DNA from 2 places in the Paenibacillus sp. Marseille-P2973 genome. Region 2 is predicted to be linked to the other one. Evidence: riboswitches for the same ligand, from Rfam matches in the RefSeq annotation. Region 2 holds a riboswitch; the other holds the start of a gene.
What was found. Region 2 has a riboswitch for cyclic di-GMP ahead of KB559_RS22790 (methyl-accepting chemotaxis protein). Riboswitches for the same ligand answer to the same signal wherever they lie in the genome.
Positions count from the first base shown of each region.

Region 1: it holds a riboswitch for cyclic di-GMP, as region 2 does, so the genes downstream of both, KB559_RS08400 (MucBP domain-containing protein) here and KB559_RS22790 (methyl-accepting chemotaxis protein) in region 2, are expected to answer to the same signal.

Region 1 covers NZ_JAGQEH010000003.1:294,742-309,982, forward strand. Annotated here, with positions in the region: gene KB559_RS08345 (histidine phosphatase family protein) at 1-515, shown strand, start outside; gene KB559_RS08350 (class I SAM-dependent methyltransferase) at 519-1,349, shown strand; gene yqeK (bis(5'-nucleosyl)-tetraphosphatase (symmetrical) YqeK) at 1,349-2,473, shown strand; gene KB559_RS08360 (NUDIX hydrolase) at 2,503-3,117, shown strand; gene KB559_RS08365 (DUF4269 domain-containing protein) at 3,160-4,533, shown strand; gene cysK (cysteine synthase A) at 4,639-5,574, shown strand; gene KB559_RS08375 (helix-turn-helix transcriptional regulator) at 5,628-6,464, opposite strand; gene fabF (beta-ketoacyl-ACP synthase II) at 6,657-7,895, shown strand; gene KB559_RS08385 (AraC family transcriptional regulator) at 7,978-8,880, opposite strand; gene KB559_RS08390 (ABC transporter ATP-binding protein) at 9,043-10,821, shown strand; gene KB559_RS08395 (DUF4349 domain-containing protein) at 10,940-12,031, shown strand; cyclic di-GMP riboswitch class I at 12,280-12,368, shown strand; partial or broken gene KB559_RS08400 (MucBP domain-containing protein) at 12,520-15,241, shown strand, end outside.
Region 2 covers NZ_JAGQEH010000019.1:34,777-50,017, forward strand. Annotated here, with positions in the region: gene yabN (bifunctional methyltransferase/pyrophosphohydrolase YabN) at 1-772, shown strand, start outside; gene KB559_RS22755 (HU family DNA-binding protein) at 974-1,246, shown strand; gene KB559_RS22760 (RNA-binding S4 domain-containing protein) at 1,246-1,527, shown strand; gene yabP (sporulation protein YabP) at 1,688-1,969, shown strand; gene yabQ (spore cortex biosynthesis protein YabQ) at 1,966-2,535, shown strand; gene KB559_RS22775 (FtsB family cell division protein) at 2,556-2,894, shown strand; gene KB559_RS22780 (S1 domain-containing RNA-binding protein) at 3,019-3,504, shown strand; gene spoIIE (stage II sporulation protein E) at 3,875-6,373, shown strand; cyclic di-GMP riboswitch class I at 6,544-6,636, shown strand; gene KB559_RS22790 (methyl-accepting chemotaxis protein) at 6,802-8,562, shown strand; gene KB559_RS22795 (non-ribosomal peptide synthetase family protein) at 8,589-12,338, shown strand; gene KB559_RS22800 (vWA domain-containing protein) at 12,514-13,260, shown strand; gene KB559_RS22805 (protein kinase domain-containing protein) at 13,244-14,182, shown strand; gene tilS (tRNA lysidine(34) synthetase TilS) at 14,232-15,241, shown strand, end outside.

The DNA of each region.
Region 1 (15,241 bases), on a different contig from region 2:
AAGGGCAGGAAAGAGAAAGAGGACTGTCGGAACAAGGTGCCCGGGATGCAAAGATAATCAAGGAGTTGCTGCAAGATGAGCCGTTGGACGTCTTTGTGTCCAGCCCTTATGTGAGATCCGTTGAAACCATTCAGGAGTTGGCGGATTGGAAAGGGAAGCCGATTAAGCAGTTTGAAGATTTAAGAGAACGAAATATCGGGCGGTTTGCTCCTTTGAGTTTTGCCGATGCAAAGCGGAAAGTGTACGAAGAACCTCAGTTTGCTTTTCCCGAGGGAGAATCCAGCTTGGAAGCAGCGGACAGGGCGGTCCAAGCGTTATTGTCCCTGTTGGTGCAATATGAGGGGCTGACCCTGGTGCTGGGAACGCATGGAGATATCATGACTCTCATGTTACAGACCTTTGACCCAAGGTATGGCTTCGAATTTTGGAGGTCGACAACAATGCCGGATATATACCGGGTTCATTTTGACGGCACCGCCTTAAAGCAAGTATCCAGAATAATGGGAGGCGTTTGAAGCATGAGCCAAATCGTTAGGGACTATTACGATAGCCATGCGGAGCAGGAGTGGTACCGGTTGAACGATCCGTACAGTCAGGTGGAATGGCTGTCAACCCTGCGGCTGATGGATAGATACTTACCGGATTCGGGACATATCTGCGATATTGGCTGCGGGCCGGGGCGGTATGCGATCGAGCTGCTGCAACAGGGGTACCAGGTCACCTTATTTGACCTATCCGCAAAGGAGCTTGCCTTAGCGGAGGAACGGATCGGGGAACTCGGACTGCAAGCTGAGGCTTACATATGTGAGGATGCAAGAAATCTGCAGGTTTTGGATGCGGGAATTTACGATGGCGTTCTCCTCTTGGGGCCGTTATATCATGTACAAGATCGACAGGAGCGCATAAACATCATCCGTAACGCCTTCAGAGTGTTGAAACCAGGCGGGATAGCCATGTTTTCCTATCTCAATTCCTGGGGTGCTCTGAAGGCGGGGGTGACGGAATTTAGCGACTCTTACAGAGACCCGGAACATATTTATATGTATTTGCAGGAGCAGGCTCTGGATGAGAATCAGGGGTTTACCGAATGTTACTTTTCGATTCCGGCGCGCGCGTTGGAGGAAATTGAACTAGGCGGTTTTGATGTCGTCTCGTATGCCGGGGCGGAGAGCTTCCTGGCGGGGATGAGAGCCGAAGTAACCCGGCATTACAATGAGGATCGGCAAGTCTACGATCATCTGGTGCAAGCGGCCAGCGAAACGAGCGAAGCCCCCCAATACCGTGATGCCACGGAGCATTTACTGATTATCGCGCAAAAAAAACCGGGATCAGAACAGGAGACGGCATGATGGAGAATACAAACGAAGCTATGAATGAACAAGTACTGGGCAAATATGGCGCTGGTTTTGAGCTGACGGGAAGTCTGTTACAAGATGTCGGCACGTTTTTCAAGCTGCATCAGGATACCGATACTTGGGAACATACCCTAAAAGTGACGAGTCATGCGGTCCGTATTGCCCGGCTTTATGGCGCCGATCCGCAAAAGGCGGAGCAGGCTGCGCTGCTGCATGATGTCAGCAACGTCATCCCTGTGAGTCGAATGCTTGAAACGGCAGAGGAGATCGGCATTAAGATCGAGGATGAAGAACGGACCTACCCTCGGATTCTGCATCAGAAATTGTCGCGGGCAATGGCGGAGCAATTGTTTCATATCTCGGACGAAGAGATTTTGCGGGCCATCGAATGCCACACGACTTTGAAGCCGCATGCCGCTTTGTTTGATAAGGTGGTTTTCATCGCCGATAAAGTGTCCTGGGACTTGCCCGGTGACCATCCTTATTTAAACGAAGTTCGCAGACAGGTTGATGAACACCAGCTCGACAAGGCGGTATTTGCTTATCTGGATCATGTATGGAGCCAACGGGATAAAATGAAGCTCGTCCATTCCTGGCTGATTCAAGCCAGAGAAGAGCTTCTGGAATTAGCGGAAGAAGAAGCCGATCCCGTGAAGCGGTATTTGTTGCGCGTCTATGATCATATGTCGTGGGCCAATCGCGAGATTATTAATCGTCTGCAAGAAGAGCAAAACGTGCCTGAACGGCCGCTTTCGCTCTTTGCTCATATTTTATCGGCCGAAGCGGTCTGGCTGTCCCGTCTGAATGGCTCCGTGCAGACAACGCGGGAGATTTGGCCGTCGGAAGGCTTGAATCTGCAGTATTGCATCGATTTGGCCTTGGTAAACGCGGAGGGCTATCGGCAGTATTTTGCAAACTTGGGGGCGGGCCAGTTAAAAGGTGAGGTTTCCTATCGGAGCAGCAAAGGGGAACCGTTTACGTCAGCTATTCTGGATATTTTAACGCACGTCTCACTCCATGGAAGCTATCATCGGGGACAAATCGCAACCCATTTGAGAATGGAAAATATAACGCCGCCAATGACCGATTACATTCTTTATGCGAGGAATGAAGGATAATCTTCATAGTCACGGAAGGGGAGCGGGTCATGCAACTGAAATGGTTGGAATGGGCCAAGCAGATCCAGGCGATTAGCCAGGCCGGGCTTGCCTATTCAAAAGATATTTATGATCTGGAGCGATTTGAGATGCTGCGGGATTTAAGCGTAGAGATCATGAATCAGTATACAGAGGTAGAGAGTGATAAGATTAAGACGCTCTTTGCCAGCGAGACCGGATATGCGACGCCTAAAGTGGATGTCCGAGGGGTTATTTTTGAGCAGGACAAGATTTTGCTGGTCCGCGAAAAGCTGGATGGAGACTGGGCGCTCCCGGGCGGTTGGGCCGATATCGGACTGTCTCCGAAAGAAGTGGTTGTCAAAGAAGTTAAAGAGGAGGCCGGGCTTGAGGTGCAACCGGTCAGGCTGCTGGGCGTATTGGACAAGAAGTTCCATGATCATCCTCCGGCGGCATCCCATGTATACAAGATGTTCATCCTATGCGAGGTGACGGGCGGAGAGGCGCAAGCCGGGCTGGAGACGCTTCAGGTCGGATATTTCAGCGAGGATGAATTGCCCCCGCTTTCGGCGGAAAGAGTCACGTTGAAGCAGATTCAGTGGCTGTTTCAAACAAGAAATTCGGCTCATGAAGTATGGCTGGATTAGCAGGTAAGCTGCGAATTGTCATAAAGAAAGGTAACAAACACCATGACCTGTAAATTAGTATTGATCGAAGGGCTGCCCGGTGCGGGCAAGTCAACCCATGCGAGATGGGCAAGTGAAATTCTAGCTGAATTTGGGCTGGAGACAAAGCTGTTTCTGGAAGGGAATCTGGAGCATCCGGCGGATTATGACGGCGTCGCCTGCTTCCCCGAAGAGGAGTACCGCCATCTGCTCTCGGAATACAGCAGCTTTGCGCCTATTTTTGAGCAGAATTCGGTCCGGAGAGGACGTCACTTTTTTCTGCCTTACCGTAAGCTGAGAGAAGTCGATGGCGTGGATTTTCCCGAGGAACTTTCCAATTTGATGTTCCGGAATGATATATATGAATTGCCGTTTGAACAAAATGCTGAATGGATCGTGCAGAAATGGTCACAATTTGCGGAAATTGCCGAACGGCAGCAAGCGACCTATATTTTTGAATGCTGTTTTATCCAAAATCCCCTTACCGTAGGGCTGGTCAAGCATAATGTTCCGAAAGAGGCAATTCTCCGGTATGTGAAGCGTCTGGAACAAGCGGTTCAAAAGCTGGATCCTGTAGTCATCTACGTTGATCAAGAGGATGTAGATCGTACTTTCCGGAAGGCGGTGGAGGAACGGCCACGAACATGGTCCGAAGGCTTTATCGAATATTATACCGGGCAGGGCTATGGAAAAAGCTGCGGTTTGACCGGCGTGGATGGCACCATCGAGGTGCTTCGTTGCAAAAGAGAACTGGCGCTCGAAATCGTTGATACTTTGGAAAGCACCACAACGATTTTGAACAATACGGCGTACGATTCGGTAAAGGGAAAGAGGGAACTGGCAGAATTCCTAAGCTCGTCAGTCGTACCGCATCATTTCCGCAAAATTGATTCACTGATGAAGCGACACTTCTTTATGGACATACTGCAACCGTTCGATCCGATTCTGGTGGGCACCTTTCCTATAGATATCCAGGTACAGGGAAGTGATTTGGATATTGCTTGTGAAGTCCATGATTTTGAATGGTTCGAGGACCTTGTGCAGCGAAGCTTCGGTCACATGGACGGGTTCACCATGGTTAGGCGCGAAGTCGGCGGGATTGAAAGATGCAAAGTGAATTTTCGGTGTGAAGGATGGCCGGTGGAATTGTTCGCCCAACCTGTGCCTACCCGGTCGCAAAACGGATACCGCCATATGATGGTGGAGGCTCGGTTGTTGAAGCTGTTCGGGGAAAGTTTTAAGCGGAGTGTTATCGAATTAAAGCAAAACGGAGTCAAAACCGAGCCCGCGTTTGCCCGTTTGCTTAACTTGGATGGCGATCCGTATTCGCAACTGCTGGATTTGGAGACATGGTCCGATGATGCTTTGCTGAACTTGCTGAAGAAATCAAGCGATTGATTTCTCCGTCTGGGTTGGCCGTTATTTTACTTCCGCTCCGGACGGTGTTAGAGTGAAAGAAGGCCGACTTATTACGTCGGAATTTAGTAAAGTGAGGGATTTTTCTTGGGTAATATAGCTAACAATTTAACGGATCTGATCGGAAATACTCCGATGCTGGAGCTCAACAATTTTGGGGAGAAAACGGAAGCAGGAGCCAGACTGGTGGCCAAGCTGGAGTATTTCAATCCGGCGGGCAGCGTCAAGGACCGGATCGGTTTTGCCATGATCAAGGATGCCGAGTCCAAAGGCCTGCTGCATCCGGATTCCATCATCATTGAACCGACCAGCGGCAACACCGGAGTAGGTCTTGCGTTTGCAGCGGCTGCGCTGGGATATCGCCTGATTATTACGCTGCCGGAGAGCTTTACGATTGAACGCAGAAAGCTCCTCTTGGCGTTAGGCGCTGAATTGGTGCTGACACCTGCCGCGGAAGGAATGGGCGGAGCCATTCGCAAAGCGGAAGAATTGGCTGCGGAGACGCCGAATTCGTTCATCCCCCAGCAATTTGAGAACCCGGCCAATCCGGATGTACATAAGGAGACGACCGCGGAAGAAATTTGGAGAGACATGGACGGCAAGGTTGACATTTTCGTGGCCGGCGTCGGAACCGGCGGTACGATTTCCGGGGTCGGCGCGGTTTTGAAGGAACGCAATCCTTCGGTACAAATCGTGGCGGTGGAGCCTCATGAATCGCCTGTTTTGTCGGGAGGAAAACGCGGCGTTCACAAAATCCAAGGCATCGGTGCGGGCTTCGTCCCGAGAAACTTTGACGGCAGTCTTGTGGATGAAATCATGCCGGTGAAGGATGAAGACGCCTTTAGTACATCGCGCCTGCTTGCGAGAACCGAAGGATTGTTGGTCGGGATTTCATCCGGTGCCGCGGCATTTGCAGCACTTCAACTGTCTAAACGGCCGGAGAATGCGGGCAAGAACATCGTTGTGCTGCTGCCGGATACGGCTGAGCGCTACTTGTCTACACCTTTATTCCCGGAAGAATAAAACATGATATGAGTTTTAAAGGCGGCACCTTTTACAGGGTGCCGCCTTTAAATTTATCCCTCGATCAATTTCTTGAGTTTAATTTCCGTTGCCGTTTGAGGTGCCGGCGTATAGATGCTCAGACGTAAATCCGCTTCTCCTTGGACTTGAAGAGAGGATAGATTGAACAGCATTTTCCCGGCTTTGGCATGACGAAACTCAATCATAACCTCGGGAGCGGCACTGACCTCGCTTTGATTCCAGAGCTCCTGGAAATCGGGAAAGGTTGCTGCCATAAGTTCGATGAAATTCGAATACCACGGATCGGCGACATACTGGCCGTAATAGGCCCGGAAGATCGACAGAAATCCTTTGACGAAGTGAGCCCAATTGACGGCGAGACTGCGCAGCTCTTTTTTGCTGAACAACAGGGAAATCAGGTTTCTCTCCGGCTCAGGAATCTGTTCGAAATTTAAGAAAACGTGGGAGGCCGCGGGATTCCAGCCGACGATATGGCAGTGTCGGTCCGAAATCAGGGTCGGACAATATTTCAGCTCTTCTAGGATTTTATGCAGCGAAGGGCTGATTACGGCTTCTTTCTCGCCGCCCAGCTCAGGATGAAATCCGTTGTCGAGCGCCAGATCAAACAAGTATTTCCGCTCATCGCCATTCAGGCGCAACGCTCCTGCAATGGCATCGAGCACCGAAGCGGACACTTTGATATCGCGGCCTTGCTCCAACCAGGTGTACCAAGTTGTGCTGACGCCGGCTAACTGGGCGACCTCTTCACGGCGCAATCCGGGCGTCCGGCGGCGCGAACCCGACGGCAACCCTACGCTGTTCGGGTGGAGCTTGGAGCGTTGGCTTTTTAAGAATTCGGAAAGTGCCTTCAAACGGGGATCGGCTTGCATTGTTCTGCCTCCAGTCCTGCTTGGCTTGAGTTGATTTGGTTGATTTAAGGTTAGGCTGTTATTGTATTATACATTATACTAGGATAACTACAAACTTGTAATAGGATAAGGAAGGGATACAATAGGAACAAAGACGGCTGAACTGGTGACAAGGCCGGATGGAACACAAGGAGATTACAAGGAGGTCTTGTTATGGATAGAGTTGTAGTTACGGGAATGGGTATCGTTTCGCCGCTTGGCAATGAAGTGGAGACGTTTTGGAGCAACCTGAAGGAAGGGAAATCCGGAATATCCTATATTGATTTGTTTGATGCATCGGCTTTCGGGACACGGATTGCGGGGCAGGTTCGGGATTTTGATCCGGAAGCGCTGTTCGGCCGTAAAGAGGCTCGAAAAATGGACCGCTTCGTACAATTTGGTCTATATGCCGCAGAACAGGCGGTAAAGCAAGCCAACCTTGACGTGAACCTGATCGATCGTGAGCGGTTCGGGGTTTATGTCGGGACCGGAATCGGAGGTATTCAGACGTTGACAGATAACATGGAGGCCTATCAAAACCGCGGGCCCGGCCGTGTAAGTCCGAGTCTGGTCCCGATGATGATTTCCAATATGGCGGCCGCGCAAATCAGCATTCGATTCGGAGCGATGGGGCCAACGCTGTCGCCGGTGACTGCTTGCTCGATCGGCAATACCGCGATAGGCGAAGCGTTCCGCTTGATTCGTAGCGGCGATGCGGATGTAATCCTTGCCGGCGGGACGGAGGCGGCGATCCACCCGCTGTCGCTGGCCAGCTTCGGTAACGCCACGGCGTTGTCCAAGCGCGGCGAGCATCCGGAGAAGGCCAGCCGTCCGTTCGATGCGGATCGCGACGGATTTGTCATGGCCGAGGGCGCCGGTATTCTTGTCTTGGAGTCATTGGACCATGCACTTCGCAGAGGGGCTCCCATCTACGCCGAAGTGATCGGATACGGCGCGAGCTCGGACGCCTATCATGTCGTGGCATCGCATCCCGAAGGGGAAGGAGCTTTCCTGGCTATGAAGCGGGCTCTCCAATCGGCAGGGATTACTCCGGCAGAGGTTGACGTGGTGAGCGCGCATGCGACCAGCACCCAGGTAGGGGATCTGGCGGAAACAAAGGCGCTCAAGAAGTTGTTCGGCGAACAGGCCAAAGACATTCCTATAACGGCGAACAAATCGATGACCGGCCACATGTTCGGCGCCGCGGGAGGGGCGGAGGCGATTGCGTTGATTCGGAGCCTGAATGACGGCGTCATTCCGCCTACGATCAATCTGGATCATCCCGATCCGGCTTGCGATCTGGACTACGTTCCGAATCAAGCTCGGGAAGCGGACTTGTCGATCGGCCTGTCCAATTCGTTCGGGTTCGGCGGCCATAACGCAGCAATTCTGCTTGCACGATATCAAGCTTAAGCCCATGGAAACAGGAAGCTAACAATAAAAATAAGACAGCGACGTGGATGGACTCCACGTCAGCTGTCTTTTTCACGTTTACTTATGATCCAACATCTATCGGCGTTAAATGGAAACATTGATCCATGTTGTTTTTCCGGAAAACACTTGGCGTGCATCCGGCCCAGGCCGCAAATTGGCGGCTGAAGCTCTGTACATTTTCATAGCCGATCCGGTAAGCAATTTGCTCGATCGATTCATTGCTGGTAACCAGCATATGCATCGCTTCCTGCTGTTTGAGCACCATGAGATATTCACGGGGTGGCATTCCGAACGCCTGGGTGAAGATTCGGTGACAGTGCCTGCGGCTCATTCCAAAGCGGCGGGAAATATCCTCGAGCCAATCTCCGGTTGAGCTTGATTCATCTTCATCTCTCCGCAGCACCCTTCCTTGGATTTCCCGGGCGATTCTCGTCGGAAGCTCGCTCTGGAAGTCGGTTTCTTGCTTGTCCCGGGCAGCGGCGAAATATTCCTGCATATGCCCCAGTATTGTATAGAGCTCCCGTAGAAGCGGTATCCGCGGACTATTTTCCTGATACAGGGTATTCATGATTCGTCGCATGGAAGGAACGAGGTTATCGTTTAACGGGTGACCCTGCGGATAGTAACTATGGTTGAGTGCGCCGATCAAATGGAGAAATGCCGTATCTTCAAGATCAAGATGGATATGCATCGTAAAAAAAGAGGCGTTGTCCGCCTGCCGCACTTGAAAATCATGCACCTGCATCGGAGATACAATGATAAGATCACCCGCTTGCTGCTCATATTCCTTTGATCCGAGGATCGCCGTTTGGCTTCCGTCCAGCACCAGCAGCATTTCAAGCATCATGTGATGCACATGCCGCCCGCAGATCCAACCTTTTTCCACGTGACGGGTATGAGGCGAGAACAGGCATATTTCTGATCGGAAATGCGGGAACACTTTTTCGGGATAAATCGTGCTCATGTTGACTATCAGCTCCTTTATGTCCGATTTGGTTAAATGTTATGTAATAACGGGGCCGAATATGTTATAGAGAAAGCCGGGCAGGAGCCTTATACTAAACTCTGTCGTTCGACGGGATACACATACATATTACTATCATAAGGGATAAAGCGGGTGAAACCTATGGCAAAAACAGAATCAAATTTGGATTATTCCAAAGCATTTGAAACGGAGCAAGGAACCAGGATCAAACCGTTCAGCCTCCTCACCAGATTGTACAGGGACCATGTGAGCAAAGTGGCCTTATCGGCGCTTTATTATACAATCAAGCATTCGCCGACCTGGGTATTGTCGATCATTACCGCCAATATCATTAACATCGTAAGCTATCCGGATCGTCATTCGATGAGCGAGTTCTGGATCAACCTGGCGGTCATCGTCGTGCTGATCGTGCAGAACATTCCCATGCATACGCTGCACATCAGTTACATCAGCAAAGCAGTCCGGCATGTAGAGGCGGGCCTCCGCAGCACACTCGTTCGCAAAATGCAGCAACTGTCGCTCAGTTATCACGGAGACATGAATGCAGGGCGGCTTCAATCCAAAATACTGCGGGATGTCGAGGCTATCGATTTTCTTTCCCGGCAGATGCTGATGTCCATCATCCCGGCGGCCATCAATTTAATTATTGTGATCGGGCTGACCCTGTACAATAGCTGGATCGTCGCGCTGTTCTTCTTGTTTATGGCGCCGACCTCGATTTTTCTGGTTCGTTTCTTCCGATCCAAAATGGCTCAGCGTAACCGGGATGTCCGCCAGAATATCGAGGAGATGTCCGGTAAAGTATCGGAGACCGTTGAAATGATTCCGGTTACCCGGGCTCACGGGCTGGAGGATGTGGAAATCCGCAAAGTTGATATGGCGCTGCAAAATATCCGGGAACGCGGCCATCAACTCGACGTTGTCGAAGCCTATTTCGGTTCTTCCAGTTGGGTCGTTTTCCAGCTGTTCCAGGTCGGGTGTCTGTTCTTTACCGCCTTCCTGGCTCATCTGGGCTATATGGAAATCGGGGATATCGTGATGTATCAGGGATTTTTTAATATGATTACGGGCTCTGTGAGTTCGATACTGAACGTGTACCCTAACTTGGTCAAGGGATTTGAGTCTCTGCATTCGGTAACGGAAGTGCTGCTGTCTCAAGAGACGGAAGAGTACAAAGGACGGCAGAAGCCCGACCAAATCGCCGGGGCGTATCGCTTCAAGGGCGTTAGCTTCCAGTATAAAGGCTCTGACCGCCATGTGCTCGATGACTTCTCGCTGGATGTGAAGCCGGGCGAAACCGTGGCCTTTGTCGGGGAATCGGGCTCTGGCAAGTCGACGATATTGAATCTGATTATAGGTTTTTATAAACCGCAGTCAGGTACAATTATGATCGACGGCATTCCGATGAGCGACCTCAGCATGACGAGATACCGGCAGTCCTTGGCGATCGTGCTCCAGAACAATATCTTGTTCTCAGGCACCATCCGGGAGAATATTACGTACGGGCTGCCACATATATCCGAGGAAAAGATCCGGGAAGCGATCTGGATGGCCAACCTGCAGGATGTAATCGACGGCCTGCCGGACGGTCTGGAGACCTCGGTCGGTGAGCATGGCGGACGGCTGTCCGGCGGCCAGCGCCAGCGGATCGCCATCGCCCGCGCATTGATCCGCGATCCGCAGATCATCATTCTGGACGAAGCCACGTCCGCGCTCGATAATTTGTCGGAGCGCCATGTCCAGCAGGCGATGGAGCAGCTCATGCGGGGCAGAACGACGTTCATCGTCGCTCACCGTTTGTCGACCGTCAAGAACGCCGACCGGATCGTCGTCATGAAGAAAGGAAAAGTGGTGGAATCCGGCACGTATGATGAGCTATTAGCCTTGAAAGGCGAATTCTATAAACTGAAAAACTTATAAGCATTTCGATGTTCTGATATTGGATTGAAGTTTTAATATTTCCGGCAACTTTCCAGACCTTGGAAGCGTCTTTGATTTTGAATAGAGCCAATATAGATCTAAACAGGGGGCGATTCAAATGAAAAGATGGGGAATTCGTGCAATTGTTTTAACTATGGTGTTAGCTTTATTGCTCGGCGGGTGCGGCAGCGCCGACAGGTCCAACAGCAATGATGCTGGGGCTTATGAAAGCTCGACGACCAGCACTTCGAATCAGGCTGCGTCCGACTCCAAGGAGAGTCTGACGTCCGAAAGTCCGGCCGCCGATACGGGAGGAAATGTCCCGTCCGGAGAGACGGCGGCCGAATCGGAGCGCGCATCATCCGGTTTTCAGGGGACGGATTCGGCAGCCGGCCTGAATAAAAAACTGATTTACCGGGCTAATGTAGTGATGGAAGTCAAGGACTACGGGAAGACGCAGTCGGAAATCCGCAATCTGATTACGCTGGCCGGCGGATACATTGTGGAATTTTCGGAAAATCAATCCCAGCATGAGCGGGGCGGCAATTTTGTAATCAAGGTTCCGTCATCGGGATTTTCTTCTTTTCTGGACCGGTTGGAGCAGTTGAAACCGGAATCCTTGCAGCAGGGCATCCAGGGACAGGACGTTTCCGAAGAATATGTGGATTTGGAATCACGGCTTAAAGTAAAACAGGCCATGGAGGCAAGGTACCTCAAATTCGTGGAAGAGGCCACAAAAACGGCCCAACTGGTCGAATTCGTCAACGAACTGGAACGGATTCAGACGGAAATCGAGCAGATTAAAGGGAGAATGCGTTATATTGATAACAATGTTTCCTTCTCTACTATTGAAATCCGTTTGTATCAACCAATGGAGAAATCGATTATTAAACAGGACGAAGATAAAGAGCCTCTCTTCAAACGGGCTCAAAATGCTTTAAACGGAAGCATCGACGCCATCTCGGTTGTTCTTCAATGGCTTGTAGTCGTATTGTCCGGTGCTCTGCCATTATTGTTGATGGCCGCGCTGATTCTGGCCATCGTCTGGCCGATACGGAGAAGAAACCGGAGTCGCCGCAACCGCGCAAACTGGACCTCGGGACAATCGATAGATAGAACCCCTTCTCTGCCTGGAGATACTGAAAGCAGAGAATCAACGGTTTCGTCACCGGAAACCACCGAAGAAGAGGATGGGCAGGAACCGAAGTGATGAAACGGAACGAAAGGGCATCCTTTCGTTCCGTTTTTTTCATTTGTATTAATTTGTGCTTTATTGAAAAATGATAGAATATAGAATGTCGGAATTTATCGAAGGAAAGATTGTTTGAAATAATATGATATATTTCTCATATTCGTTAGTTGACAAGCTTTTTTTTTTGAAATATATTGAAACCATCATAGGAATGATTAATCTACATAATTCGGATTAACTAGAGCTTGGGACCTTTTAACTAGAAATTGAATATTTGGCACACTAATCGAAAGATTAGGTCGCAAAGCCTTGGAGTCTAACAATCTTTGGGATTAATGACCGTCCGGCTGCATAACAATGAATTAATCATTGTCTGTGTAGCCGGTTTTTTTATTTTCCTATGTTCTCAGCGGTTCCAATCCGTGAGAAATAGATGCTCCACAGTAAGGAGGGTAGAAACTAGTGTCTGAAAGGGAGGAATTCCATGAAAAATTGAGGAGGAACCTATGAAACGCGGGTTAAAGATTGTAGTATCTTGGTTATGTTTGTTTTCACTTTTAATTAGTCCTTTGACAGCTTCTGGAGCAGGGACGACTTCGGGCGATCCGGTCTGGCCTAATCCCGGTGCAATTCAATTAAGCAAAACGGCAGAACCTACAGGCAAGTCGGGCGAGTGGAAAATTACGCTCAAAGCCGAGGGGAAAAATATCAAATCGAGCTCTGATGTAGTGCTTGTAATTGATAAGTCCGGGAGTATGGATGACCGAGATTGGTGGTGGGAAACTGACTACAAATTGGCTGACGCAAGAACGGCTGCGAAGAAATTCGTGGACAATTTGCTGTTAAACGGGTCATCGACTAGAATTGCCGTTGTTTCCTTTAATAAGTCAGCCACAAATGTCTCTGACTTTAAAGGCCCTAGTCAAAAGGATGCCCTTAAGACTTCCATTGACAATATCAGTGCGAGTGGCGGTACCAATATTCAAGCAGGTTTGAAAAATGCCCGCGATCTTTTGGCGAACAGCTCCGCTCAGAATAAAGTAATCGTCGTATTAAGTGACGGAGAGCCAACCTACAGTTTCAAGGGAACACAGGCCAAAAGTTCCAGTTGGCAAAATAACAGCTATAGTTTTGCCATTACGAAATTTGATTATGGAACTACGCTTGGAACTGGTGGAGATTATGATCTTTCCAAATCTTCACGGTATGAAATTAACAATTTCTCCGTAAAAGATAACGGTATCGGAACAATTTCGGAGGCGAAGCTCGCTAAAGATGCAGGCCTCAAGATTTTTTCGGTCGGGCTCGACGTTTCCAAAAACAGCAATGCGATCAAAGTTCTGAAGGATGTTCAGAATGAAGGTTATTTTTCTGCCAACAGCGATGAGCTGAACACCATTTTCCGCGAAATGGCCGGGAAAATCTCTTATGCGGCACAAGGCGCAAAAGTAATTGATCCGATGGGAGATATGTTCAACCTCAAACTGCAGGGAGCTCAAATTAGTCCAGCAGATTACACAGTATCGCAAGGGACTGTAACTTGGGACGCCGCTACTGAAAAATTCAATTGGAATGTCGGCAATATTGCCGAGGGCGAACCAGCAACATTCACTTACACAGTGGTCATGGACCAATCCAAAAACCCGGTTTCTAATACCCTCTATCCTACGAACGGTAAGACTACCATGGAATATACGGACGTAAATAACCAAAAAGTTTCGAAGGATTTTGAGGTGCCGAAAGTAAGCATCGGTAATGGTTCCATCCTCATGAAGGGCTATAAAGTCAATGCGAACGGCAAGCCGATCAATGCCGAAGGCGTTGAAGTCGAGGCACCGGAATTCGCAGAAGCACTATATAGCGAGTATTACAAGGATCAAAACGGTAAGGAAGCTTTCCCTATGGGATCAACTCATTCTGTACCTGCCAAAACGGTTGCAGGATACCAGTTGAAAGTAGGAGAAAGTCCTAGGAATGTAACTCTGACAGTTACTAATCCTTCACCAGTCATTTGGTTCGGTTATACGGCAGCAGTAGAACAAACCGTAACCGTAAAATATCTGGAAAAGGATTCAGGCAAACAACTGAAGGACCCTACTTTCCAAAAGGGCTTCTCTGGTTCGAAAGTTGAACTGAAGGCTTTGCTCGTGGACGGCTATAGTGTAGTGGCGCCTGATAAACTGGAATATACGTTTACTTCTGAACCAAATCAAGTGCACACGTTCTTCTACACCGCCAACGAACAAAACGTAACGGTGAAGTACTTGAAGAAAGGTACGACGGATGAAGTTGCTCCAAGCACGACAGTGAAAGGCCTGACTGGCGAAACGATCGAACTGACAGCGGCGAACGCTCCGGGCTACACCCCAGAGAAAGCTACTGACAGTTACACGATTAAAGCCGAAGGCAACAACGAGTACATCTTCTACTACACCGCCAGCGAACAAAACGTAACGGTGAAGTACCTGAAGAAAGGTACGACGGATGAAGTGGCTCCGAGCACGATAGTGAAAGGCCTGACGGGTCAAACGATCGAACTGACAGCGGCGAACGCTCCGGGCTACACCCCAGAGAAAGCTACTGACAACTACACGATTAAAGCCGAGGGCACTAACGAGTATATCTTCTACTACACCGCCAGCGAACAAAGCGTAACGGTGAAGTACCTGAAGAAAGGTACGACGGATGAAGTTGCTCCAAGCACGACAGTGAAAGGCCTGACGGGTCAAACGATCGAACTGACAGCGGCGAACGCTTTGGGCTACACCCCGGAGAAAGCTACTGACAACTACACGATTAAAGCTGAAGGCACTAACGAGTATATCTTCTACTACACCGCTAAAGAACAAAACGTAACGGTGAAGTACCTGAAAAAAGGTACGACGGATGAAGTGGCTCCGAGCACGACAGTGAAAGGCCTGACCGGCGAAACGATCGAGCTGACAGCGGCGAACGCTCCGGGTTACACCCCTGAGAAAGCTACTGCCAGTTACACGATTAAAGCCGAAGGCAACAACGAGTACATCTTCTACTACACCGCCAGCGAACAAAACGTAGAAGTGAAGTACCTGGAGCAAGGCACGAATAAAGTTCTTGCCGAACCGACAACGGCTAATGGCGTAACCGGTCAAACGATCGAGCTGAAGGCGAAGGACATCGCAGGTTATACGGCGGTGGAACCGACTCACAGCTACAAGTTGGACGTTGAAAATGCAGCGCATGTGTTCT
Region 2 (15,241 bases):
TCTTCATGAGATCGTAACCATTCTCCGCAGCCCGGAAGGCTGTCCATGGGACAGGGAGCAGACCCACCAATCGATTCGCAAAAACCTCATAGAAGAAACCTATGAAGTGCTGGAAACGATTGATGCTGACGATCCGGATCATATGCGGGAAGAACTCGGTGATTTGCTGCTGCAAATTATGCTGCACTCGCAAATGGAAGAAGAGACCGGAATGTTTACCGCTTACGACGTCATTCAGGAGCTCAATGAAAAGCTGCTTTACCGCCATCCGCATGTATTCGGCAACCTGAGTGCCGAGGATGCCGAGGCGGCGCTCAAAAATTGGGACGCCATGAAGGCCGAAGAGAAGCGGCAAAAGGGTATCGAGCCTGAGAAATTATCGGCGCTGAGCGGAGTGCCCCGGGACTTGCCGGCGTTAATGAAGGCGTATAAGCTGCAGAAGAAGGCGGCTAAAGTAGGCTTTGACTGGGATTCCATCGATGGCGTCTGGGCGAAAATCGAGGAGGAGCTTGCCGAATTCAAAGAGGCCGTAACCGGCGGGCATAAGGCCGAGGACCAAACGCTGGAGCTGGGAGATGTTCTGTTCTCCATCGTAAACGCGGCCCGGTATATCGGAGCCGATCCGGAGGAGGCCCTGTCCATGACAATCGCGAAATTTGTCAGACGGTTTACTTATGTGGAAGACAAGCTTCGCGAAGCCGGAAAGACGCCGTCAGACAGCAACTTGGCCGAAATGGACAAGCTTTGGGACGAAGCCAAAAGTCTCGAATAGTCCAAAAAGGCTATCCAAATAACTCGAAATTTCCCTAATAATCGGTTTTTTTTGCGAAAAAGCAAAAAAAAGTTGAATAGCGGGCAGGAATTTGAGTTTTAAGGCAGAATACTCATACAAAGATATCTCCGCGGCTTACTGCCATAAGGGCTGAAGCCGTTAGTATCCATCTATTTCTTTTATTATTGGGAGGCATTATTAATGAACAAAACAGATCTGATCAACAACATTTCCAGCAAAAGCGGTTTGACTAAAAAAGACGTTGAAACCGTATTGAATGGTGTTCTCGGCGAAATTACCGATGCCCTTGCCGGCGGCGACAAAGTACAACTGATCGGCTTCGGCACGTTCGAAACCCGCAAACGTTCCGGTCGTACAGGCCGCAACCCGCAAACTGGCAAAACGATTGAAATTCCTGCATCCAACGTTCCAGCTTTCAAAGCGGGCAACAAACTTAAAGAAGCCGTAAAATAATGCGTCTCGATAAATTCCTGAAGGTGTCCCGGTTGATTAAGCGGCGCACGGTGGCAAAGGATGTCTCCGAACAAGGCAGAGTCCTGATCAACGGGCGCGAATCCAAACCGAGCAGTACCGTGAAGGTAGGCGACGAGATCACCGTTCAATTCGGCCAGAAGCTGGTGACGGTTCGCGTCGAACGCCTCGCGGAGACGACTCGCAAGGAAGAGGCTGCCACCCTGTATACCTTAGTCAAGGAAGAACCGATCGCTAAAGACTCCGGTCTTGACTGGAATTAAGGCGTGAGATCAAGCATGTTCCGTTTTAACTAACGGGGCATGCTTTTTTATTTTGTTGTTTACCATTACATAAAGTTGCGAGGTCCGTACAGTTTTTTAAATCGGTTCTAAAGATAAATCCCCTTCCATAAGCTATTGGTAAGAAGGAGGGGTACATGCCATGGTCGAACAAGGAAAAGGGAAGCGTCAAGAACTGCATCTGATGCAGAGGAAGCTGCTGGAGATTTCAGGAGTTCAGAACGTGGAGAGTTTTGACAGCGAGGAATTTCTGCTTCAGACGGAACTGGGGCATTTGACGATCCGGGGTCAAAATTTACATATCAAAAATCTCAATCTGGAGCAGGGGTTAGTCAGCATTGAAGGCCTGGTAAACTCCTTATCCTATTTGGATCCGGGAGCTCATGCGCCCGGCAAAGGCCTGCTCGGGAAGCTGTTCCGATGAATTTGCATACGCAGTGGGCGACTCTCCTATGGATGTTCGCATGCGGGGGAATCATGGGGATCGCCTTTGACAGCTATCGTGTCGTATCGGGTCAGCTTCGCTTCCCCCGCTGGAGTGTACATATCCTGGATCTATGTTACTGGATCGCCGCCTCCCTTTTTGTTTTTCGCACGCTTTACCACGTTAACCAGGGAGAACTCCGATTTTATGTATTCCTCGGTTTGTTTATAGGCGTTTGGATTCATTTTTTGTTTCTCAGTTTTATAACGGAACGTTTTGTGGTAAATTTAATAAAGGTAGTTCAAAAGATTTACAGAATAACCATTAGAATATTGGAACTGGCAGTGCTTACACCGTTGAAATGGCTGCTAAAGACCCTACGGGTGCTGCTGGGATTTCTATGGATCGTTTTGTTTTTTATGGGGAGGGTGACACTGTCCCCGATTTGGAAACTCTTGACCTGGGTCACAAGACCTATATGGAAGAGGCTGAAGCTGCCGGACAGGCTTCGTTCTGTACGGGATAGTCTGGCAGGATTATGGAAGCGCTGGTTCGGCAAAGAATAACGAAAACGGAGGTGCCCTGAATGCGCGATGTAGCGGCCAAAACGAATAACATGAAACAGAACGCCGTGAAATCGGTCGGGGCGCGCAGACGTATTCGGTTATGGACGTGCTTTATGGTGTTGTTCGTCGGGTGGGCAGGCTATACCTATATCGCCCAATCCGGAGAAATCGGTAATAAATCCCTCCAGCTTTCGGAGCGGCAAGCTTCCAAGGAAGCTAATGAGCAAACATTAAACCAATTGAAATATGAATTAAATCGTCTTAAAGACCCTGAATATATCGGTCAAATCGCGATGAAGAAATACGGACTTTACAAACCGGGTGAAATTCCGGTGCGCATATCCGAGTCGGACTCCTAAAAAGACTGAGCCCATAGGGATATACGGCTGTTGACCTTGTTTGGCTCATTATGTATAATCAAATCACCGCAGTCATGTTTTCGAGGCCTGGCTGTATATTTTTAAGGGAGGATCATTTTATTTTATGTCAATTGAAGTGGGCACCAAGTTAGAAGGAAAAGTGACAGGCATCACGCATTTCGGAGCATTTGTGGATCTGTCAGGAGGTGTCACGGGTCTCGTTCACATCTCGGAGATCGCAGACAATTATGTTAAAGACGTCAATGATCATCTGAAGATCGGCGATGTTGTTACCGTTAAGGTAATCAACGTCGACAAGGACGGCAAGATCGGACTTTCCATTAAGCAAGCCGTTGATAAACCGGTAGAGGCTACTAATACTAGACCGCCTCGTGCACCACGCAGCGATCGTCCTGGAGGTAGAGACGGAGATCGTCCTGGCGGCGGATTTAACCGGGATCGGGGAGGACGTCCTTTTAAGCCGCAACCGAACAAAGCTTCATTTGAAGATAAAGTTTCCCGTTTCCTTAAGGACAGTGAAGAGCGTATTTCTTCGCTGAAGAAGAACACGGAAGGCAAACGCGGAGGACGCGGAGCCAAACGCATGTAATTTAACAATTTTATATTGAAACCCACCGCAGGCAATTTGTTGCTTGCGGTTTTTTGTTGCCGTCATAATTACGACGAAAATTCTTTTTTTGTCGTCTGGGCGTCCGAGCCGACAGGTTATTACGGAATCTTCGTCCATCCTTGGATGAATTGACAAAAATTGTTTACCCCATCGGATGCATTTTGTACGAACATAGGAACGCCTACCATGGGTCATCCTCATGGGGGGCATGGGTTCGTGATGTTTCGTATTTCACTCTCAATTTGTCGGAAATTTCTTTGGTTCAGGTTCCGGTATATGACAAACTTTCCGCGCACCCCCTCCTATAATGGGACATACCTTACAAAAATGGAAAAGGCGGTGCCAGGTAATGGAGAAATGGAATGTGATCCCATTCCCAGGGATGAAAAAGGCTAAAGGGCAGATGAGAGGATTTCGGTGGGATGGATGGAGGGGGATTCCTATCATTATTACGTTCGGCAGAATGTTTGCAGCAAGCAAGTGGACAGGCTTGTTCCTGTTGATGAGCTTCTTGCTCGGCAAGGCGACGATCCTGGATGAGCTATCGCCTTTTGCCGCCGCTTTTTTTGCGGTAATGATGTTTATGCGGCGCGATATCGCTGCGGTGACGGGAGCGGTCATGGTTGCCGGGGCGATGTTTGTATCGGGCCAACACGCTGCCGTGATAGCGGCGGAGCTGCTCATTTTCTTTCTGATCCATAAAGGAATGGAATCGTTCGAGCGCGCCGATGTATCTTATGCGCCGCTGATGGTATTTACAAGCACCTTTTTAGCCCTTCTGTTTACGGCGGTTATCGGCCCGTCCTTATCCTGGTATGCATTTGTGATGATCGTAATGGATTCGGTACTCAGTTTTGTTCTGACCCTGGTGTTTATTCAGGCGGTTCCCGTCTTTACTTACAGGAAAAGAAACTATCAGCTGAGAACGGAGGAAATCGTCTGTCTCGTCATTTTGCTGGCATCCGTAATGACAGGCTCGGTAGGCTGGGAGATTTCCGGACTGTCCATCGAGCATATTTTGACGAGATATTTAATCCTATTGTTTGCTTTAGTTGGCGGCGCCACGCTCGGCGCTTCGGTCGGTGTGGTAACCGGGCTGATTCTTAGCCTGGCCGATACATCGGCACTCTACCAGATGAGTTTGCTGGCATTTTCGGGCATGCTGGCCGGGATGCTGCGCGATGGACGCAAATGGGCCGTAGGCTTCGGAATGCTGCTCGGCTCGTCGATTCTATCCATTTATCTAACGGGCCCGGCGGATGTGCTGGCTTCTACCTGGGAGAGCTGCGTTGCGGTCGCATTCTTTTTATTGACGCCGAAGGGAGTCGTTAGCGCTATTGCGAAATACGTTCCCGGCACTCAGGATCATACGAAAACCCAGCATGAATACGCCAAGCGGATGCGTGAAATCACTGCGGGCCGGGTCTCGCAATTTTCTCAAGTTTTCCGTCAGCTGTCCCGCAGCTTCGGTCAGATTGCCAGCTCGGGAGAAGTTGCCAAACGGAGCGAGGAAGTGGACCATTTTATGAATGCGGTCACCGAGAACGCCTGTGCCACCTGCTTCCGCCGCAATGCCTGCTGGGACGGAAAGTTCTATCAAACTTATAAGTATATGACCGAAATGATGACGGCGGTGGAGGAGAATCCGGACCTGTCCAAAGGCGAACTTCCTCCCAAGTGGAACAAAATATGTACGAAAACCGATCAGGTGCTGGAGGTCATGAAGCGGGAGTACAATCTCTATCAACATGATATGCACTGGAAACGGCAAATATACGACAGCCGTCTGCTGGTAGCGGAACAATTGTCGGGCGTATCGCAGGTTATGGAGGATCTGGCCAGAGAGATTCAGCGCGAAGGACAGGCTATGTATAAGCAGGAAGAGCAAATCCGCGAGGCTTTGGAAAAAATGGGCTTGTCCATTCATAACATAGACATCGTGAATCTGGATCACGGCAACGTCGAAATTGAAATTGTCCATGCCTATACCCGGGGATATGATGAATGCCGCAAAATCATTGCCCCGCTGCTGTCCGATATCTTGGGCGAGCATATCGCCGTTATCGACGAATCAACGGCGGGCGGGCGCGATGGCCTGGCTACCGTAACCTTCGGTTCGGCCAAAACCTATGAGATCACGACCGGAGTAGCCGGCACTGCAAAAGGGGGAGATCTCTTATCCGGAGACAGCTTCAGCGCTGCGGAGCTGGGAAACGGAACCTATGCGGTGGCCATCAGCGACGGGATGGGCAATGGAGAGCGCGCCAGATTGGAGAGCAGCACGGCACTGAGCATTTTGGAGCAGCTGCTGCAATCCGGTATGGATGAAACCCTGGCCATCAAGTCGGTGAATTCCATATTGATGCTCCGTTCGCCGGACGAAATTTACGCAACGGTCGATATGGCGCTGATCGATGAATACTCCGCCCGGACCACATTTTTGAAAATCGGCTCTTCCCCTAGCTTCATAAAAAGGGGACAGGAAGTGATTCCGGTTTCGGCCAGCAATTTGCCGATTGGAATCATTCAGGATATCGAGGTGGATTTGGTGACGGTTCAGCTGCATCCGGGCGATACGTTAATTATGATGACCGACGGGATTTATGATGCACCCGGGTATGCCGTAAACAAAGAGTTATGGATCAAGCGGCTGATCCAGGAGATTCAATCGGAGGATCCTCAGGAAATTGCCGATTGTTTGCTGGAGTCCGTGATCCGGTATCAAAAGAATGTGATCCTGGATGACATGACCGTGGCGGTCGCGAAGATCGATCATTTCATGCCTCAATGGTCCACGCTTCATATTCCCGGAATTACCCGGTTGGAACGGCCGAGGACAGTTAGCTAGGCATTGGGTAGGAGGGTCGTGTAGCAAGGAATAGGTCTGTTTAGTCATAAAGTCATAAAATAGACAAACAATTGGTTTATTTTACATGGGAATGATTTCAAGTTTGTAGTAAAATTGACTCTATCGTTCTAATAAAGAACCAAATATAGCACTATTTCTCAAAAATTTTAGATATAATTTGGCAAAACTGCCGAAAGGCAGTGACGCAAAACTATAGGGACTAAATCCCCCCCATTAGGGGGAAATGTCAGCCAGTTGCCTAAAAAACGGTAACCTATAGTATTTACTACTAGAGGTTATCTTTTTTTTTGCCTAAATTCGGGAGATTCTTGCGCCATTAGAAGGAAGGGAGGGGAGCGCCGGGGCATTTTGACGATGCAGGGTATGCAGCCTTTACACATTTATAGACAGAAAGAGGAGACATAGTAATGAAGTTGCCGCAAGAACTGGGCGGAATCCGCCGCTGGAGTATCGTAACGAAGAACATGATTTTGACAAGCGCCTCCATCCTGATGACTGGCGTAATTCTGATTGCATCCAGCTTTTATATCCAAGGCGGAGTATTGACCAATCAGCTGGAGTCGGATTCACAGGAGGTCATGGAGGCCTGGATGAACAAGGTTACTCCGGCTGAAGCCGCGGAGGCTATGAAGACAACAGACCGCAATGCACCGATCCAGAAGAAATTGACGGGTATATTCGATGAATTATCCGCCACGCATCCTAATGTAGCGCAAGGTTATATTTTCGGATCTGAAGTAGTGGATAACAGCACGCTTATGATTGCTTTCCCAACGGCCATCCTGGATATGTTTGAGGGAGAAGGTCTTCACTTGGGGGATCAACTGGGACAACCTGCATTTCATGTGAAGGGCGTCCAGGAAATGTTGAAAACAAAACAGATTACCTTTACGAAGCCATATAAGGACGATTATGGGACGTGGCTGACGGTATTGTACCCGTTCCAGGATGCAAGCGGACAAGTATTTGCTTATATGGGTATGGACTTTGATGCGAGCATTATCCTTAACGGGCAGCAGGATCTGTTGAAATATACTTCTCTTGCATTGGTTGCTATCTTGCTTGTGATTCTATCGTTTCAATATATTACGATGCGCAGAACCTTCGCGCCGGTCAAAGACTTGATGAAAGCACTGGATAAGCTCAGCCAGGGTGATTTTGGCGTGCAGTTAAAAGCAGGCGAGAGCGAACTCGGTCAGGTCAACGCGAAGTTTAACGCTACGGTTGCGAATATGAAGGAAATGATCATGACCCTGAAGGCGGTTTCGACCCAATCGGCAGAACAGGCACGTGTCTTATTTACGACTTCCGAAGAAAATCACCAAAGCTCCATGAACATTACCAATCATATCGAGGAAATTTCGGAAAAGGTATCCCTGCAGAGCAAATCGATTGGAGAAAGCGTAACTTCCCTTGAAGAAATCAATTCCGGGGTATCGACGATTGCCGGAAGTACTTCCTCCTTGTCGGAGGCCTCCCTTCAAATGAAGGAGCAGTCCGAACTGGGCGGCGATAACATCAGTAAAGTGATGAGACAGATGGATTCGCTCCAACAATCGGTTCAAAATTCGGTGACTTCAATAGAACAACTTCAGAAACGCTCCGGGGAGATCGAGGAGATTGTACAAGTCATTACACAGATTTCTTCGCAAACGCATCTTTTATCGCTTAATGCGAGTATTGAGGCAGCCAGAGCCGGTGACGAAGGGCGCGGATTTGCAGTCGTAGCGAATCAGGTGAAAAAACTGGCTGAAGAATCCGGGAAATCGGCGGAGAAAATCGCCGACCTGGTTCGGTATATCCAATCCGAGACCATGACGGCCGTGACGGCCATCACTGAAGGACAACGCAATGTCGAGGCAGGAATCGATGTAGTGAAGGAAACGGGAGAACTGTTCTATAGCATCTTGCACGCAACCGATGCGATTACAAGCCAAATTCAGGAGGTCTCGGCATCGACTGAAGAAATGGCGGCAGAGACAGAGCAGATCACGGCTACGATCAAGCAAATTTCCGTTTTTGCGGAGAGAAACGCCGACATTTCGGAACATATTAAATCCAGTGCCCTGGAGCAGCGTTCCTCTGCAGGTAAAATCGTGGATTCGGCGGAGAGTTTGAACCAAATTTCCGGAAAATTGGAGAAAGTTGTGGAAGGCCTCAAATTATAGAGAGAGATACAAGGAGTTGAATTGGAGTGGGTACCTTACTAATGGACCGCATTGTCCGGGATTTTTGGGTAAATGAGCTGCAGCCGCCTTTGTCCGGACTTGATATTTACACGGATTATCCCCGAATGAATTCCGGACGGGATAGAAGGGAAACCGTCTTCAGACTGAATGTCAACGCAGGGGAATTAACCCGTATTTCCGAGGGATATGACTACAACACATGGATGCTGGCCTGCTATTTTGCCTTTTTATATCGGATGAGCGGGGAGCAGGACCAGATTGTCGGAGTAAAGGATGCTCAGCACAGGCTGTTGCCGCTGCGGGTGCGTTGCGAGGCGGGGACTTCATTCAAGGATCTGTATCGGACACTGTTGGATAAATGGGAGGCCTTGGATTTTGCCGCTTTGCCGTTGCAAGAAATTGAGCGGTTGACCGGGCAATCTCCTCTGATTCAGACGATATTCGGCGAGGACACCTCCTATGGGGCAAGCTGCCTGAATTGGCATGTGAAGCTGGTGGAAGGCGAAGGCCTGCTCCATATTACCTACGATAAAAACCTGTTTAAAGAGAGTACGGTCAGGAAGTTTGCCTCCCATTTTGAATGTATCGTAACTGCGGCTATGGCCGATGAGAATGCTGCTATAGGCAATATTCGCATTTTGACGGAAGAAGATGTCGAAGCCTATACGGAGCTGAACAATACAAAGAAAACATGGCCGTCCATGCCGCAGCATATTCCGGACATGCTGCGCCTCGCCGTGGAGCGCTGCGGGGACCGGGTTGCATTATCGTCCGGGGACCGGCGGCTGACCTATGCGGAATTGAACCGCTTGTCGGATCAGGTAGCCCGGATCTTGTTGAACAGAGGTCTTAAGAAGGGTGATTTCGTATCCATCTTTATGGAACGGAGTATGGAAGCCATTATCGGGATGCTTGGTGTCGTCAAAGCCGGCGGCGCTTATGTACCGCTCGATCCGGAGCATCCGGAGGACCGGAATGCCTATATCATTGCCGATACCTCCTCCCGCATCGTAATTACGAAGGAATCATATACACCGCAGTTGTCCGCTTTATTGGATGAAGGCAGCGGCGATGTTTCTCTCTTATGTCTGGATACTCAACTTGACGGAGACGCAGATGCAGACACGGGCGAACCGGACATCGTTGAGATTTTTTCCGAAGATATGGCCTATGTGATTTATACGTCAGGGACGACGGGAAGACCGAAAGGAGTCCTCATTCCGCATGCCGGCGTTGTCAATCTGGCGCTGGCTACCATAGAGCAACTTCACATGACAGAGCAGGATGTGATCCTTCAGTATTCCACGTTTAGCTTTGACGCATCGGTATACGATATTTTTAGTGCGCTTTGCTGCGGAGCAAGATTACATCTGTTGTCCAACGAGCAGCGGTATTCGGTCGACTCCTTTACGTCGGCAATTGAAGAGACGGGGGCTACGCGAATCGGAATTTTACCAACCGTATTCTTCAACCAGCTATCTTCCTATTTAAGCGTGGAAGAAGCGGCCCGCTATGTAAAGATTCAAAGCTTTGTCATCGGCGGGGAGGCTCTGCCGGGAGAATCGGTACGTACGCTGCAAAAGAAGCTCACGCATCAGCCGATTATCGTGAACGCCTATGGGCCTACGGAAGTAACGGTCGCAACGACAACTCATATCATTGAAGGTCCGGTACCGGATGAATGGACCACGGTTAGCATCGGCAAGCCGCTTGCGAATTACGAGGTTCTGATCGTGAACGAAAAAGACCAGCTGTGCCCCTTGAACGTGGTGGGCGAATTGCTGATTCATTCCGTCGGTTTGGCTAAAGGATATCTCAATCAGCCCGGGAAAACCGAAGAGGTCTTCGTTACGGATCCCGTGAATCCGGACTCTGGCAAAAAATATTACCGTTCCGGAGATCTTGTTCGACTGCAGGAAAACGGAATCGAGTATGTCGGAAGGAAAGATCTTCAGGTCAAAATTCGCGGCTACCGGATCGAGATCGGTGAAATTGAAGAAAATTTGGCTAAACACGATGCGATCAGGGATACGGCGATCATCGTCAAAGAGGATGAATCGGGCGAGAAGCTGCTTGCCGCTTTTTATACATTAAAAGGTGGCGTATCCGCCGGGAAGACGGAGCTTGCCTCCTTTTTGAAGACAAAGGTTCCGGCGTACATGGTTCCAAGTTATTTTGTATGCCTGGATGTAATGCCGCTCTCCCCAACGGGCAAAATTGACCGGAAGCGTCTCGGCGTGATGGAAATCCCGGCTTTCGAAGAAGAGGAGAATGCGGATTTTGCGGCACCCGAGAATGAACTGCAGAAGGAAATAGCAACGGCATGGGAAAATGTGCTTCGCCGTAAATCTATTGGAATCCATGATGACTTTTTTGAGATTGGCGGGCATTCTCTTAAAATCCTGGAGACGCTCGTGCTGCTGAAGCCCAGCTTTCCGATGCTGAAAATCAGCGACTTCTTCAGCTATCCAACCATATCGAAGCTGGCGGATCGCGTGACCGAACTGAAACATACGGCGTCGGGAGAACATGCAGCCCCCGGCCGTTTGGGAGAAATTGTGGATCTGGCTGAGTACCCCCGCAGCTTCGGTAATGAGTCACTGACCGAATATAACGAAGGTCGGCAGAGTCATATTCTCCTTACGGGAGCGACGGGTTATTTAGGGTCGTCGCTGCTGCGGGAATGGCTCCGCACCACGGATTCCTTGGTTTACTGCCTGATTCGTCCGGTACAGGGCGAGGATCCTTACCAGAGACTAAGTAAGGTAATGAGGGGATATTTCGGTCCGGAGATCGACTCCTTGATGGAAGGCCGCGTATTTGCGGTACAAGGAGATCTGGAACAGCCGAATCTGGGACTGAATGAACGCGTCTTGAGCCTGCTCGAAGACAAAATCGATTCCATCGTACACTGCGGGGCTGAGGTGAAGCATTTCGGCGATCCCGAGTATTTTGCCAAGGTGAATGTGGAAAGTACCGACCGACTGATGGGGCTGGCCCGTTTCAAGAAAACCCGGTTCCATTATGTGTCCACGCTCGGGATTCCGGAAGATCTGGCATTTGGCGGGCAATGGGAGCGATTTACCGGCTTTGACGGCTATGACGATACGGTATCGACCGATAACGTCTATACGAACAGCAAGCTTGCTGCGGAGCGGCTTGTCGTTAGAACCTGTCAGGAAGAGGGCGTCCCGGTTACGGTATATCGCGTCGGTAACTTGTCCTGCCATTCAGAGACCGGCGTTTTTCAGCGGAATATCGATAATAATGCCTTCTATAGAATGCTGAAGGCCATGATCCTGCTGGGCAAAGCACCAAGTGTCAGCTGGCAGGTCGACATAACGCCGGTAAACTATGCAGCCGAGGCGATAACTGCCCTGGCCTTGCAAAAGGAAACGGCCGGCCGCCTTTTCCATATTTGTAATCCGGTTCAGCTCTCTTACACGCAGATGATAGACTACTTCCGGCAATACGGTTATCAGATCGATCTTCTCGACTGGCCGGAATATGAGTCCTGGCTGCTGGATTCCAATGTGCCGAAGGATAGTACGGGAATGGAGCTGGCGATGGCCCAGCTCGAGGGTGATGGAGCGAAGAACTCTCCTTATCGCTTTGCGTGCCCGCACACCGTGGAGTATCTCCAGGGTACCCCTGTAGTGTGTAAGGAACCCGATCGGGAATATATGACCCGTTTGGCCGATCACGCCGTTTCCGTAGGATATTTTCCAAAACCGAAAGTATTGATCGAGCAGTAACGAGAAGACGGCTTACCCTAACCCGTTTGTTTGGGCTTGGTAGGCCGTCTTTTTGCCATCAGATCATGAATATATAGTTGGACCCGCCCTTTTTAAGTTTGAATTCTCTCTTAACTGGAAATGATAGAGATGAGAGTCTTTCGAATCATTCATATTAAAAAAGGCGGGATTCATAATGAAGCAAATCATGCTGATCACGGATGGATGTTCCAATGTTGGAGAGAGCCCGATTATGGCCGCGGCGCTGGCCAAGCAAGAGGGGATTATTGTCAATGTAGTGGGAATCGTCGATTACGGCACCATCGGAGAGCTCGGCAGTTTGGAGATTGCCGAAATTGCTAAAGCCGGCGGCGGGATGAGCAGATTGTCGGGCACGCAAAAGCTGGCTCAGACGATGCAGATGATGACCCGGAAAACCGTGGTTCAGACAATTCAGCACGCGGTTAATAAAGAGTTGAGACAAATTTTGGGTAATTCTTCCGTCGAAGACCTGCCTCCTGATCAACGTTCCCAGGTCGTCGAGGTGATTGACGAGCTCAGCGAGACCAGTACCCTTGAGATTGCGTTATTGATAGACGCAAGTGCCAGCATGAAGCCGAAACTGGCTGCTGTGGAAGAGGCTATCCGCGATATGATGCTTAGTTTGGGTGCCCGAAAAGGAGACAGCCGCTTGGCCGTATTTCATTTCCCGGGGCCGCACAGCGGCGAGGATGCCGTATTGGATCTGGATTGGACAACCGATCTCGGAACGGTACGCTCGATTTTTCAGCGGCTTTCCATGCGGGGTGCCACGCCAACCGGTCCGGCGATCCTGAAGGTGATTGAATTCTTCCAATATGGTACACTGAAGGGACATGAATCCAAGAACTGGCCGGAGGAAACAGGCAGAGGAGAAGGGATACTCGGTGACTACGTCGTCTAAATCGGCTCTGACGCAAGGAACGGTGGTGACCGGTCGCTGGAATGGCGGGCGCTATATGATTCAGCGTCTGCTCGGACGGGGAGCGAACGGAGTCGTATATTTGGTGAAGCAGCTGGATAATGCCAAGCTGTATGCGCTCAAAATGGGCTTCGACACGGTGGATATACAATCGGAAATCAATGTGTTAAAGGCGCTGCAGCGTCAGGGCCGCCGGCGCGGCAGCGCGGGACGGGATCTTTCTTATCTGGTGGAGGTAGATGACTACTCCCTCCAAGGAAGGGAGATTCCTTTCTATGTTATGCGATATGTTAAAGGGGATCCGCTCCGATCTTTCCTTGCCAAAAGGGGAGGACCCTGGCTAAGCATCGCCGGCCTTCACCTGTTGCGGCAACTCCGGCAGCTTCATGAGAACGGATGGGTATTTGGTGATTTAAAGCCGGAGAACGTGCTGGTATCGCCCTACGGCGAGGTGGAACTGATCGATTACGGCGGGGTGAGCGCTATCGGGCGCAGCGTAAAGCAGTTCACCGAATGGTATGACCGCGGATTTTGGGGTGCAGGAGGAAGGACGGCCGATCCCTCTTATGACTGGTTCTCCTTTACGGTGGTATGCATTCACCTGTTGGCCGAGGAACCCCTCAAACGGGCCGCTACCCAGTTGCCCCAGATGAGGAGCTCTAGCGACCTGCTTGCGATCATCCGAAGCGAGCCGGCTTTGGCCCCTTACCGGGCCTGGATGGAGCGGGCCATTGCCGGAAAGTTCGGCGACACAGCTGAAGCGTGCCAACTATGGAAGGAACTCGTTACATCGCCTCTTAGCCGCCGCAAACCGAGGCAGCAAACACCCCGCTGGATGTTGGGGGCGTTCGCGCTGGCGCTGACCTTGTTGGGATGCGCTATCTACTTAACCCTCGGCTTTTGAACACACACTTTTAATATGAATCCCATCTATTAAAGAAAGGAAGAGGCGCATGATGAATCCCGAAATACACCGTTTGGTGGGGCAAGTGCGCCGTACCGGGCAAGAACACGGTTTGTGGGCACCCGGGGATTGTATTGTGGCGGCGGTTTCCGGAGGACCCGACTCCGTCCTGCTGCTGCATATTTTAAATGAGATTGCCCGGGATTCTGAGCCTGGCTTGAAGCTGATCTGCGCTCATGTCAATCACGGGTTCCGGGGCAGTGAATCCGATGCGGAAGCCGAGTTTGTACGGAAGTTGGCGGGCAAGCTCCAAATTCCGTTTGAACTCGGCGTTTTTGACATTCCTGCTTATATGAAGGAATCGGGTAAAGGAGGCCAGGTGGCCGCCCGGGAAAAAAGATATGAATTCTTGCATTCCGTTGCCGATAAATATGGGGCATCCGCCATTGCCCTGGCCCATCATGCCGATGATCAGGCTGAAACCGTGCTGATGCGGATTTTGCGTGGCAGCGGACCGTCGGGCTTGGGAGGCATGAAGCTGAAGCGTCGCGAAAAAAATGTGGAACTAATCCGTCCTTTTCTCCGTATATACAAGAATCAGCTGGTGGCGGCTTGCGAGAGCTCCGGCATACCTTATGTAACCGACAGCTCCAACCTCAGTACGAAGTATTCAAGAAATGCGATCCGGCTGGATGTGCTGCCTTTTTTGGGGCAATATAATGAACAGTTGGCGGATTCCTTGAACCGTTTAGCCGATGTGGCGGGCGAAGAAGACGATTATATGCAGTTGGAAACAGAGCGCATCCATGCCGAAATCGTTACTTGGCAAGACGGCGGAGCCGCTTTCGGGGTTCGGAGTTTTACCTCCTTACATGCCGCTTTACAACGGAGGTTGATTAAACTAATATTAAATTATCTGCCTTTGGGCACGGATGACAGCGATTTTGTCAAGATAGAAACCATTCGGAAAGGCGTGGTCCAGGACCTCCCTACGACTTGGTCTCTGGATCTTGGCAGAGGAATCCGCTGCTTGCGTGAATACGATACAGTCCGATTTGT